One region of the Priestia sp. ST2 genome, then DNA from elsewhere that is predicted to be linked to it. Evidence: predicted binding sites of a transcription regulator. Region 1 holds the regulator's gene; each other region holds the start of a gene.
The links. Region 1 encodes Rex, which represses fermentation and respiration genes when NADH is low (regulators of the CRP and FNR family bind a similar motif). Its sites were predicted from a motif close to TTGTGAAATATTTCACAA; they were not measured.
Positions count from the first base shown of each region.

Region 2: the regulator Rex is predicted to act here: its motif matches at 1,319-1,336, upstream of nirB (nitrite reductase large subunit NirB).
Region 3: the regulator Rex is predicted to act here: its motif matches at 1,602-1,619, upstream of AC0KUU_RS26770 (L-lactate dehydrogenase).

Region 1 is NZ_JBVVNT010000018.1:11,429-14,596, forward strand. It holds gene AC0KUU_RS29445 (CPBP family intramembrane glutamic endopeptidase) at 1-10, shown strand, start outside; gene AC0KUU_RS29450 (YdiK family protein) at 7-234, shown strand; gene tatC (twin-arginine translocase subunit TatC) at 260-1,015, opposite strand; gene tatA (twin-arginine translocase TatA/TatE family subunit) at 1,031-1,216, opposite strand; gene AC0KUU_RS29465 (redox-sensing transcriptional repressor Rex) at 1,270-1,908, opposite strand; gene AC0KUU_RS29470 (ABC-F family ATP-binding cassette domain-containing protein) at 2,367-3,168, shown strand, end outside.
Region 2 is NZ_JBVVNT010000003.1:402,268-405,435, reverse strand. It holds gene AC0KUU_RS14550 (SGNH/GDSL hydrolase family protein) at 208-954, shown strand; gene nirB (nitrite reductase large subunit NirB) at 1,562-3,168, shown strand, end outside.
Region 3 is NZ_JBVVNT010000009.1:89,157-92,324, forward strand. It holds gene AC0KUU_RS26760 (methyl-accepting chemotaxis protein) at 1-295, opposite strand, end outside; gene AC0KUU_RS26765 (cation diffusion facilitator family transporter) at 436-1,311, opposite strand; gene AC0KUU_RS26770 (L-lactate dehydrogenase) at 1,644-2,600, shown strand; gene AC0KUU_RS26775 (lactate permease LctP family transporter) at 2,663-3,168, shown strand, end outside.

The DNA.
Region 1 (3,168 bases):
GTTTTTATGAAGAATATCCCTTTAACACGAGGGTTTATTTATATTATTATGGGGGTTTTATTCACCTACCTGGCTATTCAAAATGCTCAGGAAACCGTGTGGAATTTCCCCACGATCTTATTTGCACTCGTAGCCGCGTTCGATTTCAGATTTGCGGTGCGCATTTTTATCTTGCACTATAAAATTAAAAAGTTGCAGCAGCAATATAAAAATCAAGATGATTCATCTAAATAAAAAAACCACTGTTTCAGTGGTTTTTTTACATACTAACATCTTCTCTTTCTTGCTCTGCCCTTGCCTTTAACACTTTGCGATACGAAATGCGGGAAATAATGATGCTGATTTCATACAAAATTAAGAGCGGCACTGTCACCATCATGTGCGAGAGCAATTCTGGTGGTGTAATAAGTGCGGCAATAACTAGCAGTACGAAATAGGCATACTTTCGAATTTGAGATAAAAACATAGGCGTGATAATTCCTAATCGCGTCAAAAACATGACGACAACAGGAAGCTGAAACAACAGGCCAAAAGGCAGTGTGAGCTGCATTAAAAAAGAAAAGTATTCATTAATGCCAATCACTTGGTTTACATTCAGCTCATCAGAAACGCGCGTCATAAAATCGACGACAAATGGAAACAACACAAAATAAGAAAAAGAGACACCGCCGATAAAGAGAAAAATGGAAACAGGAATATATCCAAGCGTTACCTTACGCTCTTTTTCATATAAACCAGGACTAATAAATGCCCAAAGTTGATACAGTGCAACAGGAGCTGCAAGTACACAGCCGATAATAACAGCAAACTGCATATAAATCTTAACTGGATCTGTTAGCCTAAATGCATTCATCGTTAAATTTTTTGCCTCATCAGCATGCTGTAAATAGACAATAACCTTATCCGCTATAAAAAAGCCGCCAATTGTGGCAATGACAAAGAAAAATAAAACAATTAAAATGCGCTTTCGCAGCTCTCCTATATGATCATATATTGACATTTCTTGTTCGGTCATACTATGATCACCCTTTTACTCTTTGTCATCTACTTGACGCTGTTTATCTTTTTCACGATCTTCTGAGGCACCGCTAGCGGCATGCTTAAACTCTCTAAGCGTTTGCCCGACTGATCTTCCTAGCTCCGGTAACCGTTTCGGTCCAAAAATAAGCAGTGCTACAATCGCAATAATAATCCAACTGCCTGCTCCAATCCCCATATTCCCACTCTCCTTATTAATTTAGACTTAAGGAAATCGTAACACAGTCCATCTTATTCAACAGGATAATTTTTCAAAAAGTAGACAAGCGACTGTAATTCTACAGCCAGATCAATATGATGCAGTCGAATCTCATCCGGTACGTTTAAGCGTGCAGGAGTGAAGTTTAGAATCCCTTTAATTCCGCAATTCACTAAACGATCGGTAATTTGCTGAGCCACAGTGGCAGGAACGGTTAAAATCGCCACTGAGATATCATCACTCATATAATCTTCCAATTGGTCAAGGTGATAAACCGGCACGTCGCCTACTTTTGTACCGACTTTATCTTCTATCACATCAAAAGCGCACTCAATTTTGGTGTTATTATTTTTAATAAAATTATAATTTAAAAAGGCCGTTCCCAGATTCCCTACGCCAATCAGTGCTACTTTCGTTACTTCATCTTGGTCTAACGTTTTACGGAAAAATGTAAGTAAATAATTCACATTGTAGCCGTATCCCTTTTTCCCTAATGCTCCAAAGTAAGAAAAATCCCGGCGAATAGTAGCAGAATCAACTTTCACTGCCTCACTTAACTCCGCTGACGAAACACGCTGTTTACCAGAAGCATGCAAGTTTTTTAAAAAACGATAATAAAGCGGCAATCGTTTAGCCGTTGCTTGTGGTATTTTTAATTGTTCAGTGTTCACGTTGTACCCCCTCAGTTCATGTATGTCATTACTAACATTTTCAAGTCATATTGCATTACCTTTCACAAAGCCTCAACCGCCTTGAGGTAGCGCTTCCAATTCTCTCTCTTTTCTCTTGTTTTATATATACTCCGCTTCACACCCCGACGCCTTTTGTCTATCCAGGAATACTTAAAGTCGGTAGCTAGAACGAAGCAATTAGCCCTTCAAAGGATCCGTTTGTTAGTCATGACGGATTTTCTACATCCATCATATATAAGTTCAGAGATGCACTTATCTCTTATTTTAACATAGTATCCTGTATAAAATGTGCAGGTAAAATCATTTTATTTCATGAATCAAAACATTCGCTTCATCATTTGTTCTTGTCCCTCTAAAAATTACAAACGCTTGTAGGAAGAACTTGTAGTTGAAAATATGTTAAAATACACTATGGATATACTACTAGAGGTGAAAAAATGATTATTCTACAATTGAACGGTATTACAAAATACTATGGGGCAGAACCCATTTTATCGAATATAAAGTTAGAAGTACAATCAAAAGACCGCATTGCCCTAGTGGGACGAAACGGTGCAGGTAAATCAACTTTATTAAAAATTATTGCTGAGCAGCTTTCTTATGACAGCGGAGAAATTATTAAACCTAAAGGTGTTTCCATTGATTATATGGGACAAGATACAGTTCTTGAGTCAACACTCTCCATATGGGAAGAAATGATGACAGTCTTTGCTCCGTTAAAGAAGATGGAAAAAGAATTACGTACGCTTGAAACGAAGATGGGCGATCCAGACATTTTTAATGATTCAGTTCAATACGAAAAACTAACCAAAGAGTACGATCAGCTTCAAGTAACGTTCAAAGATTTAGGCGGCTATCAATATGAAGCGGATACACGATCTATTCTTCACGGTTTCCGTTTCTCAAACTTTGACTATAGCACCCCTATTTCCTCCTTGAGCGGTGGACAAAAAACGCGCTTGGCTCTTGCAAAACTGCTTTTAACAAAGCCAGACTTGCTTATTCTGGATGAGCCTACCAACCACTTAGATATTGAAACTTTAGCATGGCTGGAACAGTTTCTGCAAGGGTATGAAGGAGCTATTTTAATTGTTTCACACGATCGTTACTTCCTTGATAAGGTCGTAAATCAAGTGTATGAAGTCACACAAAAAACAACGGTCAAGTACACGGGCAACTACTCTAAATACCTTGTACAAAAAGCAGAGCGATATGAAAAAGAGTTGCGTCAGTACGAAA
Region 2 (3,168 bases), on a different contig from region 1:
TCCCCCATTCCAAATTCTACTAATCTATAATTATTTTTATATCGATGTAGCAACTCTACCATCACGGAAGAGCGGTGATGATAGAGTTGCTAGACCTATCCGGATGAGTCCTTTGAGGGGATATTCGCAGGAGCTACTAATTTTGAGTTCTTCTTTATGAAAGCAATTTGCTGAGATTGTAAGAAGAACTTGTAAAGGGGAGATTGAATGAAGGCGATGGTTGGGGTAAATGTGGCGGCGGCTGTTTTGTGCGGGGCGGTGATGTATGCGGGGACGCAGCACTGGCAGGAGCAAACGGAAGCGCAGGCAAGTGAAGTAAAAACTGCTGTTGTACATAAAGAAAAACAGTTTTCCGATGTATCTGCTTATACAAAAAATCTTCCAGACTTTATCACAAAGCAAATCCAGTCATCTATCGCAAATAAAAAGCCTCTGTTTCTTGTAATTGCCACATCCGCAGAAGAAACAGGGTGGCCTCAGCAATTAAAAAAAGAGCTAGCAGCTACATATGGAAGTGATGTATTTACGGTTAAAATACTTTCATACGGCAGTCAAACAACGGATGAGCTTTTATCCTCACATATTGCCGATCAAATTGATCAACTTCAGCCAAACATTATTTTGTTTGAAGCACCTCTTAAAAATGACTATCAGCACCTCACGCTAGATGAGACGCTTGAAAATACAGACAAGCTGATTCATCAGCTCAAAGACTTGAAAAAAACCCTTATGATTCAGCCGTCACAGCCATATATTTCACAAACGGAGTCCTATGAAGAAGGGGTAGAAGCGATCAGGGGAGTCTCTGAAGCAAACTGGGTATATTATATGAATCACTCGCTTATTTGGCCCTTTCATTTAGGAGAGTATATAAATAAAGACAGCGGTAATTTAACGAAAAAAGGAAATGAGGTGTGGGGAGAGTACGTTGTGAATTGGTTTACGGGAAAATAAAAAAACAAGCCCTATTTGAAAAGGAATAGGGCTTGTTTTTTATAATTTTATTAGATTATGACTTTTCCTCGTTTTATAGTAGTAGCTTTTTGTATCTCTACACTTATAAAGCTTAAAGCCGAAGATTTCTAAAGGAGTCCAAAGTTTTTTAATGTTTACGAGTGGCATTTTAATTCTCCGTTCTGTTCTTTATAAAGGTCTATATATTCATTATAAAGAATACGAGAGTAATAGTAAATACTATAAAGAACGGTTTGTTTAAAAAATTCTTTATAAAGAACTTTAGAGTTTTTATTTTTGGCTTATCAGCATTCAGGAGTGATTTTTATCATAGCTCCGGTTATTTATTCTTGCTACATTAATGTTGTGAAAAAAATCACAAAATAAAATGCAAAGGATGATCTCAATTAAAACGTAATTAGACCACTTATTTTTTTTGCTTGTCGTTAAAGCAATGGAATCGCATACATACCGTAACTGTGTTAGATAATCTAACACATAAGTTGAACGATTCAGAAAATTCATATATCTTAAGTATATCTTTAAAGATGCATAGAAAATATATCTTTGAAACAAGCAGGTATAGACGCCAGGGGAGGAATGGAAGATGCAAAAAAAGAAACTCGTATTGATTGGAAATGGAATGGCTGGAGTTCGAGCGATTGAAGAAGTATTGAAGGTTTCAAGCGAAGCGTTTGAAATTACGATTTTCGGAAGCGAGCCGCATCCGAACTATAATCGTATTTTACTATCAAAAGTGCTGCAAGGAGATACGAATGTTGAAGACATTACGTTAAACGATTGGAACTGGTATCAAGAAAACAATATTACATTATATACGGGCGAAACGGTTACTAGTATCGATTCAGTGAAAAAAGAAGTAGCGACAAACAGCGGCAGAGTAGAATCGTATGATGAGTTGATTTTAGCAACGGGCTCTCTTCCTTTTATTCTTCCGATTCCAGGGTCTGATAAAAAAGGAGTTACGGCTTTTCGAGATATAAAAGACACGGATGAAATGCTGCAGGCTTCTCAGCAGTATAAAAAAGCAGCGGTTATTGGAGGAGGACTCCTTGGATTAGAAGCAGCGCGCGGACTGTTAAATTTGGGGATGGACGTATCTGTGATTCATTTAGCTCCGTATTTAATGGAACGTCAGCTTGATCCAACAGCCGGCAAATTGCTTCAAAATGAATTAGAAAAACAAGGCATGAAGTTTTTGCTTGAAAAACAAACGGCGGAAATCGTCGGCGATGAGCGAGTTGAAGGATTATCTTTTAAAGATGGGACGTTTTTAGACGCTGATTTAGTCGTGATGGCCGTTGGAATTAAGCCAAATGTTCAGCTTGCAAAAGAAGCGGGACTTAACGTAAATCGAGGAATTGTTGTAAATGACTATATGCAAACGGATATTCCAAACATCTACGCGGTTGGAGAATGTGCAGAGCATAGAGGAATGGTATACGGGCTGGTGGCACCTCTGTATGAACAAGGAAAAGCATTAGCAAAAGCGATTTGCGGGGCAGAAAAAGTTCCTTATGAAGGGTCAGTTTTATCCACGCAGCTAAAAGTATCAGGTGTTGAAGTGTTCTCCGCGGGAGACTTCATGGAAGATGAAGAGAAAAAAGCGATCAAAGTGTTTGATGAACAAGACGGCATTTATAAAAAGCTTGTTTTGCGAGGCAATCAAATTGTAGGAGCTGTTCTTTTTGGAGAAAGCAGCGACGGAAATCGACTGTTTTCAATGATTCAAAAGCAAGAAGATGTATCCGATGTCGCAAAAGTGTCGATTTTACAGCCATCTGGAGGTAACGCGGGTGAAAGCTTAGTAGCAAGCATGAGCGCCGATGATATTATTTGCGGCTGTAACGGCGTAACAAAAGGTACGATTGTGGAAGCTATCCAAAAGCAAGGATGCTCATCGGTTGATGAAATCAAAGCTTGTACAAGTGCCTCTCGCTCCTGCGGAGGATGTAAACCGCTTGTAGCGGAAGTGCTTCAGCATACTCTTGGCGCTGACTTTGACGCGGCGATTCAAAAAGAAGCGATTTGCGGCTGTACGACTCTTTCACGAGATGAAGTTGTCGAAGAAATCAAAGCAAAAGGCCTTTCGCATACGCGTGAAGTGATGAATGTACTTGGCTGGAATAATGAAGAAGGCTGTTCGAAATGCCGTCCGGCGCTAAACTATTATTTAGGTATGGTGAATCCAAC
Region 3 (3,168 bases), on a different contig from region 1:
GAACTGTGTTCCATGTAAAATACGGATTTTTCTCTTGGTTTGTTTGATCTCCTTCCTGCTTAACAAAATTAACAATTACATCGTTTTCACTATACGTCAGCAAAGAACGACTATACATGTCTAAGTATGTATGAATGGTTTCTTTTAACTCTTTCACTTGACTTTGAGACTGAACTTCTACATCTTTTTCTATTTGCGTTTTGGTAAATTGATAAACAGCCCCTGAAACAACTAATAATAAAATAGCTATAAAAATACTAAAAAATACTACGAGCTTTGCACTTAACCTCTTCATTCCCTCACCCTTCTACAAAAATCTTTATATTACTAATAACGGCTTTTCATTTTCATTTTTGAAGAAGTTTTTGTGATTTATTTCAAATTCCCGCAAAATAAAACCAGCGCATCCTTTCATAACGAAAGAACGTGCTGGTCTTATTTTTGCTTTTCGTATGCATCAGGTTCAATATGAACAAGCGTATCTTTAATTTGATGCTCATCGTTCATCATATGTTCAATTTGATCGGCAATTTCATGGCTTTTGATAACATTTAAATGGGGATCTACTTTAACAGTTACATCAATCACGACTTGATTACCAAGCTTGCGCGCTTTCACATCTTCTACTTCTTTTACACCTTCTACAAGCTCGATGCTTTCTTTGTAGTGCCCTAACTTTTCTTCATCAAATCCGTCCGTTAAGGAATGAGCCGCTTCTTTAAAAATCTCAATGGCTGTTTTACAAATAATAATTCCCACAGCAAAAGCAGCTACCACATCCAGCCATGGCAAGCCGAATTGTGAGCCGAAAATTCCCACAACAGCCCCTATACTCACAAGTGCATCAGACAAATTATCTTTAGCAACCGCATATAAAGACTGGCTATCAAGTTTTTTAGCAAGCTTAATATTATATCGGTAAACACCACCCATAATAGCAGCCGCTCCAAGACCTACCCAAGCAGCCAGTAAATTAGGAGCTTCAGATTTGTCCATAAATAATGACTGACCCGCATCAACCAATACTTCTAGTCCGATGACCATCATGATAAAAGAAGCAATAAGTGAAGAAATATGTTCCGCTCTGGAATGTCCATAGGGATGATCATTATCACGAGGTTTTTTAGAGATTTTTAAGCCGACCAAGACGGCAATCGATGCAATAATATCTGTAACATTATTAAGACCGTCGGCTTTTAATGCAGAGGAAGCGGTGACACCCGCAATGATAAGTTTACATGTTGATAAAAAGATATATGATAAGATACTAACCCAAGCGCCTTTTTGGGCTTGCTCATAGTAGTTCTCCATCCCTTCCACTCCTTTATTCAAAATAAGCAAACTTAGTGTAACAAATGGATTTCGTGTGGGTCTATAGAAACATTATTGGCTGCTAACATACAAATAGAGAATGTTAAACTCTTTAGCTTTCTGCAAAACAAGTTGCCTTTACTCAACACTTTAAACGTTTAAGATCTTTCTAAATGTGGCACTTCATGTAGAAGGACATTTTTTAAAATCGCCCTGTAAAATTGTTTACTATTTTTTAAAGGGTGTGATTTTTATCACAGCTGAAGCAATTTATTCTTGTTACACTAACATTGTGAAAAACATCACAAAATAAAATTCAAAGGATGATACAAATGAAAACACAATTCACACCAAAAACACGAAAAGTTGCTGTTATCGGAACTGGTTTTGTTGGCTCAAGCTACGCTTTTTCAATGGTGAATCAAGGTATTGCCAATGAATTAGTGTTAATCGATATGAACAAAGAAAAAGCAGAAGGTGAAGCACGTGATATCAATCATGGAATGCCATTTGCCACACCGATGAAAATCTGGGCTGGAGATTATAAAGACTGTGCTGACGCTGATTTAGTAGTTATTACAGCGGGCGCTAATCAAGCTCCAGGGGAAACACGCTTAGATCTAGTTGAAAAAAACGTTAAAATTTTTGAATGCATTGTAAAAGATATTATGAACAGCGGATTTGACGGCATCATTTTAGTGGCAACAAATCCAGTTGATATTCTCGCACATGTTACACAAAAAGTATCAGGATTACCAAACGAACGGGTAATTGGTTCAGGAACGATTCTTGACACAGCTCGCTTCCGCTACTTGTTAAGCGACTATTTCGAAGTAGATTCTCGCAACGTCCACGCTTATATTATGGGGGAACATGGAGATACGGAATTTCCTGTTTGGAGCCACGCGCAAATTGGCGGTGTGAAGCTCGAACATTTTATCAATACTGCCGCTATTGAAAAAGAACCGGATATGCAGCATCTATTCGAACAAACCCGCGATGCGGCTTACCATATTATTAATCGAAAAGGAGCGACTTATTACGGAATTGCAATGGGGCTTGTACGCATTACCAAGGCTATTTTAGATGATGAAAATTCTATTTTAACAGTATCTGCTTTATTAGAAGGACAATATGGTATTTCTGATGTGTATATCGGCGTACCAGCTATCATTAATAAAAACGGCGTGCGTCAAATTATTGAATTGAATTTAACCCCTCACGAACAGCAGCAGCTCGAGCACTCTGCTAGCATACTTAAGCAAACTCGCGACAGAGCTTTTGTGTAACATCTAAAGATTTTTGCGGGGGACTCCCCCGCTCCCTTGTTTTAAATATGTAGTAGAGGTGTATGAATATGACGTGGACTCAGGTATATAATCCGTTAGATAATATTTGGCTTTCTGCACTAATTGCACTCATCCCCATTATCTTTTTCTTTATTGCTTTAACTCTTTTGAAATTAAAAGGACATATTGCTGCTGGTATTACGGTGCTTCTTTCTATGATTATTGCTATTTATTTTTATGATATGCCTGCCTCAATGATCTTAGGAGCCACAGGCTATGGGTTTCTGTATGCACTTTGGCCCATCAGCTATATTATTATCGGAGCGGTGTTCTTATACAAGCTAACTGTCAAAAGCGGACAGTTTACTACCATCAGACAATCTATTATTTCAATAACGGATGACCCCCGCTTGCAAATGCTGCTTGTTGCTTTTTCCTTTAATGCTTTTTTAGAAGGGGCAGCGGGATTTGGAGCTCCAATCGCCATTACAGCAGCGCTTCTAGTTGGACTTGGGTTCAAACCATTAAAAGCAGCGGCGCTATGTTTAATTGCTAATACAGCTTCAGG